One region of the Rahnella perminowiae genome, then DNA from elsewhere that is predicted to be linked to it. Evidence: predicted binding sites of a transcription regulator. Region 1 holds the regulator's gene; each other region holds the start of a gene.
What was found. The regulator CRP, encoded in region 1, controls carbon source genes, mostly activating them, when cyclic AMP is high. The targets are predictions, from matches to a motif close to ATGTGANNNNNNTCACAT.

Region 1 (2,208 bases):
TCCATTGAAATCTGATGACCCGACGCTGACTCACCTAAAAAGGTCAGCCCTTCAACCCATTTGACACGTGCGTGCATGAACTATTCTCCCGGTGAATAAACTTTTAGAAATCTGCTCTCAGAGTACCCTTTAGACCAAAATCTGGCAACGTAACCCGATCGCCATCATGCTGAAGCGAGACAACAGAAGACAGCATCTCAAACCTGTGCTACAAACAAAGCCGAAACATACTTTCCAGTAAATTGCGGTGACGGTTTTTGCGGTTTAAGAACAGAACCCACGGTGTTAACAGCAATAAACAGGCTGTTGCACTCCGACATCCGCTTGCAGCATTTCTGGGGAGTTATATGCTGAAAGGGCGCTTTGGATTTGAAGTGCCATACAGGGAACTCTGAGCCCTGTGATTTTGGGCAGCGATAACAACAGAGGATAATAGCTAATGGTTCTCGGCAAGCCACAAACAGACCCGACTCTTGAATGGTTCCTGTCTCACTGTCATATACATAAGTATCCTTCTAAAAGTACGCTGATTCACCAGGGTGAAAAAGCCGAAACGCTTTACTACATCGTGAAAGGGTCAGTTGCTGTCCTGATTAAAGATGAAGAAGGCAAGGAAATGATACTGTCCTACCTTAACCAAGGTGACTTCATCGGTGAGCTGGGACTCTTCGAAGAAGGTCAGGAACGTAGTGCCTGGGTACGTGCTAAAACTGCCTGTGAAGTGGCTGAAATTTCGTATAAAAAGTTCCGCCAGCTGATTCAGGTTAACCCGGATATTCTGATGCGTCTCTCCGCGCAGATGGCCAACCGTCTGCAAGTGACGTCAGAGAAAGTCGGCAACCTTGCCTTCCTCGACGTAACCGGTCGTATCGCTCAAACGTTGCTCAACCTGGCTAAACAGCCTGATGCAATGACCCATCCGGACGGGATGCAAATCAAGATTACCCGTCAGGAAATTGGCCAAATCGTCGGTTGTTCACGTGAAACAGTCGGACGAATCCTCAAAATGCTGGAAGATCAGAGCCTGATCTCCGCACACGGGAAAACGATTGTCGTTTACGGCACACGTTAATCCCTCGAAAATTGGCGCGGCAGAATACTGTCGCGCCTTTTTTATGGGCTAAGCTTTACCCATGACGTTATGGCGAAAACTGTTTTACCATCCTGAAGTGAATTACGCGCTGCGCCAGACGCTGGTGTTGTGCCTGCCTGTTGGCATTTGCTGGCTGTTTGGCAACTTGCAAATGGGTCTGCTGTTTTCCCTCTGCCCGGCCTGCTGTAACATCGCCGGTCTGGATACCCCGCACAAACGCTTTTTCAAACGTCTGATCGTCGGCGGTTCACTGTTTGCCGTGAGCAGCATTCTGCTGCAACTGATGCTGGAAAACTGGCACGTTCCGCTGCCGCTGATCATGCTATCACTGGCGTTATTGCTCGGCGTTACCGGTGAAATCAGCCCGTTACATGCGCGCCTGTTACCCGGCGCGCTGGTAGCCACTATTTTCACACTGAGTATGGTCGGCGTGCGCCCGATGTGGCAGGCACCGGTGCTGTTCGCAGCAGGCACAGCCTGGTACGGGGTGTTTAACTGGGTGTGGTTTCGTATTTCGCAAGAACAGCCTATGCGCGAAACGCTCAGCCAGCTTTATCTGCAACTCGCGGATTATTTCGAGGCCAAGTACAGTCTGCTGACGCAACATACCGATCCCGAGACGGCGTTGCCGCCATTACTTACCCGTCAGCAGCAGGTTATCGATCTGATTGCCCTGCTTTATCAGCAATTACACATGCTGCCACAACACGGACATCATCATCACCATAAGCGACTGTTTCAGCTTTTTCAGGTTGCTCTCGATTTGCAGGAGCACATTACCGTCAGCCTGCATCAGCCGGAGGAAGTACAGAAACTGGTTGAGGAAAGCCATGCAGAAGCGGTAATCCGCCGCAATGCGCAGGTGATTTCCACCCGTCTTCGGGTGATTGCCGGCGATATTCTTTATCACCGTTTATCTGAGCGCTTTACCATGGCCAATGAGCTGGCTGCGCTGGAGAAAATCGCCGCGCGTAACCCGGACAATCCGGTTGGCCAGTTTTGTTATTACCATTTCAGCCGCATTGCACGCCTGCTGCGGACCCAGCGCCCGTTATACCGGCGCGATCTGATGAGCACCCAGCCACGTCTGCCCTTCTGGACTGCGCTAAAAAGCT
Region 2 (2,208 bases), on a different contig from region 1:
ACGGATCAAGTGCGGCAAAGAAATCTTTGGGTGGCAGGCCGCCCCATGACGGATGCCAGAGCATTTTATGTCCGGCGCTGCAACGTCCGCGCACCACTTTATCCGGCGCGGTGGTGCCGGAAAGCAGGGCGGGCACCCAGTCGCACAATTCGACCCATGATGCGGCGGCTTGTTTAACCGCCGCATCTTCACGCGATACATGCAGGATTTTTGCCCAGAACCATTCTGAGGAATAAACGCCGCCGATATAACGGGAATAGTCAGGGAAATTGCCGCTGCGACAAAGACGGTTGATCTCTTCGGCTTCTTCTATGGCTGTGTGATCTTTCCAGAGCACGAACATGGCGTTGGGGTTTTCGGCGAATTCCGGTTTCAGCGCCAGAATGTTGCCTTCTTTATCGACAGGGGCGGGGGTTGAACCGGTGGAATCAACACCGATACCCACCACGCGCGCAGCACGTTCGCTGCCCAGACGTTGCACCACATTTTTAATCGCCTGTTCCATTGCCTCTATGTAGTCGAGCGGGTGGTGGCGGAACTGATTTTTTGCCGCATCACAATAGCGACCTTCATTCCAGCGCGGATAATAAACCACATCGGTTTCCATCTCGGCACCGGTCTGGCAATCCACTGCCAGGGCACGGACGGAATCGCTGCCAAAATCAAGACCAAGAGCAATCGCACCTTGCGTCATTCTTTCTCACTCCTTCAGGTTTGCCGTAGTCATTACGGCGGCGAATCGAATTGCTCTAACAGTAGGAGGATGCAAAAAAGTGAGTGAGGAGGCGTTAGCTGGAAGTATGCACAAATCTGCTCCCAATGATGTTTCTGTGAGGTTGGTCAAATGTTAGCGTTTGGCTAAAATCGCTATATCTATGCACAAACCTGCTGTTTTCCCGCCGTGTGATAGCGCTCTACATTCCGTTGCAAAATTACCGCTAAAACTTAACCCGTCTTACAAGAGAGTGTGACGTAAATCCTCTATAAAACCGGACTTCGCCGCACTTTCACTTTGTTTCTTTACGCTACTGATAACGTTTTCACGATTGCGGTAAACCACCCGATGTAAGACTGCGATTGTGAAAAACAACAATAAAAGTCGGAGAACATCATGCATAAATTCACTAAGGCATTAGCGGCGGTCGGGTTAGCTGCCCTTATGTCACATTCAGCTATGGCAGCCGAGAATCCGAAGCTGGGATTCCTGGTTAAACAGCCGGAAGAGCCGTGGTTCCAGACTGAATGGCGGTTCGCAGATAAAGCCGGTAAGGATCTCCACTTCGACGTCATTAAAATCGCCGTGCCGGATGGTGAAAAAACGTTGAATGCGATTGACAGCCTGGCGGCCAACGGGGCGAAAGGTTTTGTCATCTGTACGCCGGATCCGCGTCTCGGACCTGCCATCATGGCGAAAGCGCGCAGCTATGACATGAAAGTGATCCAGGTGGATGACCAGTTTGTGAATGCCAAAGGCAAGCCAATGGAAGAAGTGCCGTTAGTTATGATGGCCGCGACCAAAATCGGCGAACGTCAGGGGCAGGAACTGTACAAAGAAATGCAAAAACGTGGCTGGAAAGTGGCTGATACCGGGGTGATGGCCATTACGGCAGATGAACTCGATACGGCGCGCCGCCGCACCTCCGGTTCGATGGATGCGTTGAAAGCAGCCGGATTCCCGGAAAAACAAATCTATAAAGTCCCGACCAAATCTAACGACATACCGGGCGCACTGGATGCCGGTAACTCCCTGCTGGTGCAACATCCTGAAGTGAAAAACTGGCTGATCATCGGCATGAACGACAACACGGTATTAGGTGGCGTTCGTGCAACCGAAGGTCAGGGCTTTAAAGCCGCTAACGTCATCGGCATCGGCATCAACGGCGTGGATGCGGTGAATGAGTTGTCAAAAAGTGCTCAAACCGGTTTCTACGGTTCCCTGTTACCTAGCCCGGATATCCATGGTTACAAAAGTATCCAGATGCTGAATGAATGGGTCACCAAAGGCGTTGAACCACCGAAATTTACTGAAGTGACGGATGTTGTCCTCATCACCCGCGATAACTTCAAAGAAGAGTTGAAGAAGAAAGGTCTTATGTGATCTTCAGATGTGGTTGAAACAAGCAATACCCCTAAATAATTCGAGTTGCAGGAAGGCGGCAAGTGAGCGAGTCCCGATGAGCTTACATAAGTAAGTGATTCGGGTGAGTA
Region 3 (2,208 bases), on a different contig from region 1:
GGTTCGGATAATGCGAGCAGCGTACGGCGTTGAAGTTATGCTGCTTCATCAGCACGATGTCGCGGCGCATGGTGGCTTCGTCCATCACCTGACCGTTTTCAGGGTGATGTTCGTGGCGGTTGGTGCCGCGGATCAACACCGGCTGGCCGTTCACTTTCAGCAATCCGTTGCTGATTTCTACCTGACGGAAGCCCACATCGCAGGCTTCAGCTTCAATAAGCTGCCCCTGCGGAGAAATCAGGGAAACGACAGCGCGATAGAGGGCGGGCTGCTCAGCGTTCCACAACGCAGGCTGGCTGACCGGCAAACGCAGCGTGGTTCGGTCAAATGCCGACCCGCGCTCATCAATGATTTCGCTGCCGAGTGGTTGCTGATGCTGTGTGACCGGTTTATCGCCCTGCCACAACTCGACGCGCACCTGATAATCAGCCGCTGTTTTCGGCGGCACGGCAGCGCTGACCCGTACCTCCAGTTCGGCCTGCGTGAAGCCATGAAACAGATGCGTGCGCACCTGTAAATCGGTAATCTGCTCCGCCGGTTTATGCAGCAAGGTGACGTCGCGGAAGATCCCGCTCATGCGCCACATATCCTGATCTTCCAGATAACTGCCGTCACTCCAGCGCAGCACCATGACCGCCAGACGGTTTTCACCGGCGTGCAGTACACCACTAAGATCGAATTCCGCCGGTAAACGGCTGTCCTGCGAATACCCGATCCACCGGCCGTTACACCATAAATAGAAAGCAGAGTTAACGCCGTTGAACACAATGCGCGTCTGCCCGCTGCTCAGCCAGTCATTATCCACAGAAACTGTGAGCGAGTAACAACCCGTAGGATTTTCTGCCGGTACAAACGGCGGATTGACGGGGATGGGGTATTGAACGTTGGTATAAATCGGTGCGTCATAACCCGCCAGTTGCCAGTTTGATGGCACCTGCACAGCGTCGGCACCTGCCAGATCCTGTTGCAGCCATTGCTCCGGCACGGCTTCAGGACGGTTAAAATAGCTGAATGCCCACTCGCCATTCAGGCTACGGATGTTTCCTGAAGCCTTATTATCTCTCGCTTCTTCTGCATCCCGCCAGCTGTTAAACGGCGGGTGTGCAGGTAACCTGTTGCACTGTGTCGAGGCCGGTTTTTCCCAGTCACGGCGGGCCAGAACAGTGGCCAGCGATGATAATTTATCTTCCGCTGATGATGTCATAATATCTCCCCGGTAAATTGTTATGCGCTCACAATATGATAAACATGCGTAACCAGGACGAGTAAGTAAAGCGGAGGTATGCGGGAAAGGGACGCGGATCACAAATTCCGCGTCATGGGAGGGTTAAATCCGGTTCAGAGCGCGCTAAGCTGACGCGCGATGCGGATCAGCTCCTGCGATAAGGCTTCCTGTGACACCGGGTTTGTGCCCGGTCTGGCGGTCGTGTGGCGTTCAACCAAAGAAGTGGGCAGTAACAGCGAGGATTGCTGATGATCGCCATGCGTATGCAGATGCTCCACCAGCCGGTTAATGCTTTCGTGACCGAGCAGGCGGAAATCCTGTTTGATGGTGGTCAGCGGCGGGAAGAAAAATGCGCTGTCTTCAGTATCGTCATAACCCATCACCGAAATTTGTTCCGGTACCCGCAGACCAAACTCATGGACAGCACGCAGAACGCCGAGCGCCATCTGGTCATTGGCAACCAGAATCGCCGTAGGACGTTCGGGCTGACCGAGCAACGATAATGCCTGCTGATAACCCGAAGCCGCGCTCCAGTCACCATGCTGAACCGCACAGGGCGTAATATCGTGCAATGCCAGCGTCTTCAGCCAGCCTTCATAACGCAGCCGTGCAGAGATGGACTCGAGCGGGCCGGTCAGTACGGCAATCTGCTGATGCCCGAGCGCCAGTAAATGCGCCACGCCCTGCTCTGCCCCGCAGTGAGGATCGAACAGAATTTTGAACACATCAGCTTCAGGATCTACATCCAGAAACAACGCCGGTAAGTTGCCGCACAACTGCGCAATAGCCCCCGCATCGTCATTCGACAACGGCACGTTAATCAGCACGCCATCTACCCGCTGCGACATCAGTTCGTTTACTGCCGCACGACAGGCGGTCAGGCTCAGGTTATCAATCATCGAAATCACAACGTTGAAGCCTAACTGATTAGCACGGGTTTTCATCGCTGACGCAATTTGTGACGGCGCATGCAATGCCAGCTC
Region 4 (2,208 bases), on a different contig from region 1:
TACCTTTTGGGGCAATACGGCGCTGAATGCAGATTAATGACCGGAATTATGGAACGAAGCGGCCTTCACGTAATCAAGCCACAAGGTTTTACGGCAAAGTTATACTGAATCCTCCATCATCGACTTCAGCAGACGGACTAAATGCTGTTGATCGTCCGGAGAAAGTCTTGCCAGAAATTCAGTATCTACCTGCTGACCGGCGGGCCGGATTTTCGCGAGAACCGCTTTCCCCTCCGCCGTCAGTGTAATAAAACGCCGGCGTTTATCTGCCGGATCGGCTGCACGGATCAGCAGCCCGCGTGTTTCAAGACGTGCCAGCATTTCAGCCAGTGTCGCTTTACTGCTGAAGGCGACATCCGTGAGTTGGACCTGCTCAATTCCGGGGTTTTCAGCAATAGCGCGTAACACTGCATACTGCGGTTTCGTCAGTTCCGGGATGCACTGCTGCCATCTCGCAGTGTGTTGCTGGAATACCTTACGCATTAAGTGAAAGGCTTCCTGTCTCAATTGTGTGCTCATCATCATTTCCCGAATTTCTTATTGGTCTGACTCTATCTTAGCAATCTCTGAAGAACGAATGTGACAAGCTATCGCAGGGTTCTCAAAAAGGGCATAAGAGAAGGATTATTCTCATAAGAACAAAGCGCTTTTCTTGTAAAGGAGAATCAGCCTGTCTCTCAGGCCGATTCTCCTGACCAGACGAACATCCGGAGTGTGTTCTACTAAACGGATCTCATCATGTTACCGGTATCACACAAATCAAAAATCATAAGAAATTTATGATATCTCGCAATTGTCGCTCTCTTTTAACCATTCTATAACAAGTCCTCGGACCACGGACGGACTGACTTTTTTATGTTTAACCCTACAAAAGGCAGGACGAAAAATGACTGCGAAACTATCCGTAACTGCGAAACTATCCGTAAAAGAAAAGGTGAGCTACGGTCTGGGGGATATGGCGAGCCATATTGGCCTGGATAATGTGATTATATTTTTGACGTTTTATTACACCGATGTTGTGGGATTACCGGCAGTATTTGTCGGAACAATGTTTCTGGTTGCCCGCGTCGCTGACGCCATTGTGGACCCCGCGATGGGGCTGATCGCTGACCGGACGCAAACGCGTTTCGGTAAATTCCGGCCTTATATTCTCTGGCTGGCGTTACCTTTCGGAGCCAGCTGTTTGCTGGTTTATGCGGTACCGGAATCCCTGACCTTGGGCGGAAAGATGGTATACGCCAGTGTCACCTATTGCGTGATGATGCTGATGTATACCGCCATCAACATTCCTTATTGCTCGATGGGCGCGATCATCACGCCTGATAATACCCAGCGTATTTCCCTGCAATCCTATCGGTTCTTCCTTGCCACGCTGGGTGGCGCAATGTCCACCTTCCTGATGATGCCGCTGGCAGAGATGATGGGTGGCGGCAATAAACTTGACGGCTATTTTGGTGCGATGGCAATCATGGCGTCGATCGCCGTGGTGATGTTCCTGTTGTGTTTTTTAAACACCAAAGAACGTATCAGTGCGCCGCCGACGCACGAGAATTTTCTCTCCGATTTACGTGATTTAGTGCGTAACGACCAGTGGCGCGTGGTGGCGGCGCTGATCTTCTTCAATATCTCCTTCGGCGTAGTACGCCTCGGCGCGATGATGTACTACGTCACCTATTATCTTGGCCACGCCAGCTACTTTATGTGGCTGCTGGCTGCACATATTGTGGGTAAGAGTCTCGGCAGTTTGCTGGTAAAACCGCTGACCCGCAACCGCAGCAAACTCGCGGCCTTCACGCTGTGCGCGGTGCTGACCGGTGCGCTGAGCGCGGCGATTTTCTTCGTTCCGGCATGGATTTCCCTGCTGGTGGGCATGACGTTGCTGGTTTCAACCTTCTATCAGGTCACTACCACACTGATGTGGGTGATGATGTCTGACGTGGTGGATTACGGCGAATACAAGCAAGGCAAGCGCATGGATGGCACGGTGTTCTCCACTTTGCTGGCGATCCTCAAAATGGGGATGGCGGTGAGCGGAGCGGTGGTCGGCTGGACACTGGGCATAAGCGGTTACGTGCCCCATGCTGCCCAGCAGAATACCGTCGCGATGTTGTCGATTATCGCATTGTTCTCACTGGTGCCGGGCATCTTGTCGATGTTCAGTGCATTGTCGATGCGCTGGTACAAACTCAATGACGCCACCATGAAACA

Region 2: a site for CRP is predicted at 829-846, ahead of J1781_RS22660 (arabinose ABC transporter substrate-binding protein). Genes of this name have one in related genera too.
Region 3: a site for CRP is predicted at 1,291-1,308, ahead of J1781_RS06120 (beta-galactosidase). Genes of this name have one in related genera too.
Region 4: a site for CRP is predicted at 739-756, ahead of J1781_RS11095 (glycoside-pentoside-hexuronide (GPH):cation symporter). Genes of this name have one in related genera too.

Annotation. Positions count from the first base shown of each region.
Region 1 is NZ_JAFMOT010000141.1:1,152-3,359, reverse strand. It holds gene J1781_RS01475 (OsmC family protein) at 1-77, opposite strand, end outside; gene crp (cAMP-activated global transcriptional regulator CRP) at 440-1,072, shown strand; gene J1781_RS01465 (YccS/YhfK family putative transporter) at 1,134-2,208, shown strand, end outside.
Region 2 is NZ_JAFMOT010000187.1:218,575-220,782, reverse strand. It holds gene J1781_RS22665 (ribulokinase) at 1-694, opposite strand, end outside; gene J1781_RS22660 (arabinose ABC transporter substrate-binding protein) at 1,112-2,098, shown strand.
Region 3 is NZ_JAFMOT010000161.1:60,138-62,345, forward strand. It holds gene J1781_RS06120 (beta-galactosidase) at 1-1,204, opposite strand, end outside; gene J1781_RS06125 (LacI family DNA-binding transcriptional regulator) at 1,339-2,208, opposite strand, start outside.
Region 4 is NZ_JAFMOT010000173.1:82,319-84,526, forward strand. It holds gene J1781_RS11090 (MarR family winged helix-turn-helix transcriptional regulator) at 100-519, opposite strand; gene J1781_RS11095 (glycoside-pentoside-hexuronide (GPH):cation symporter) at 887-2,208, shown strand, end outside.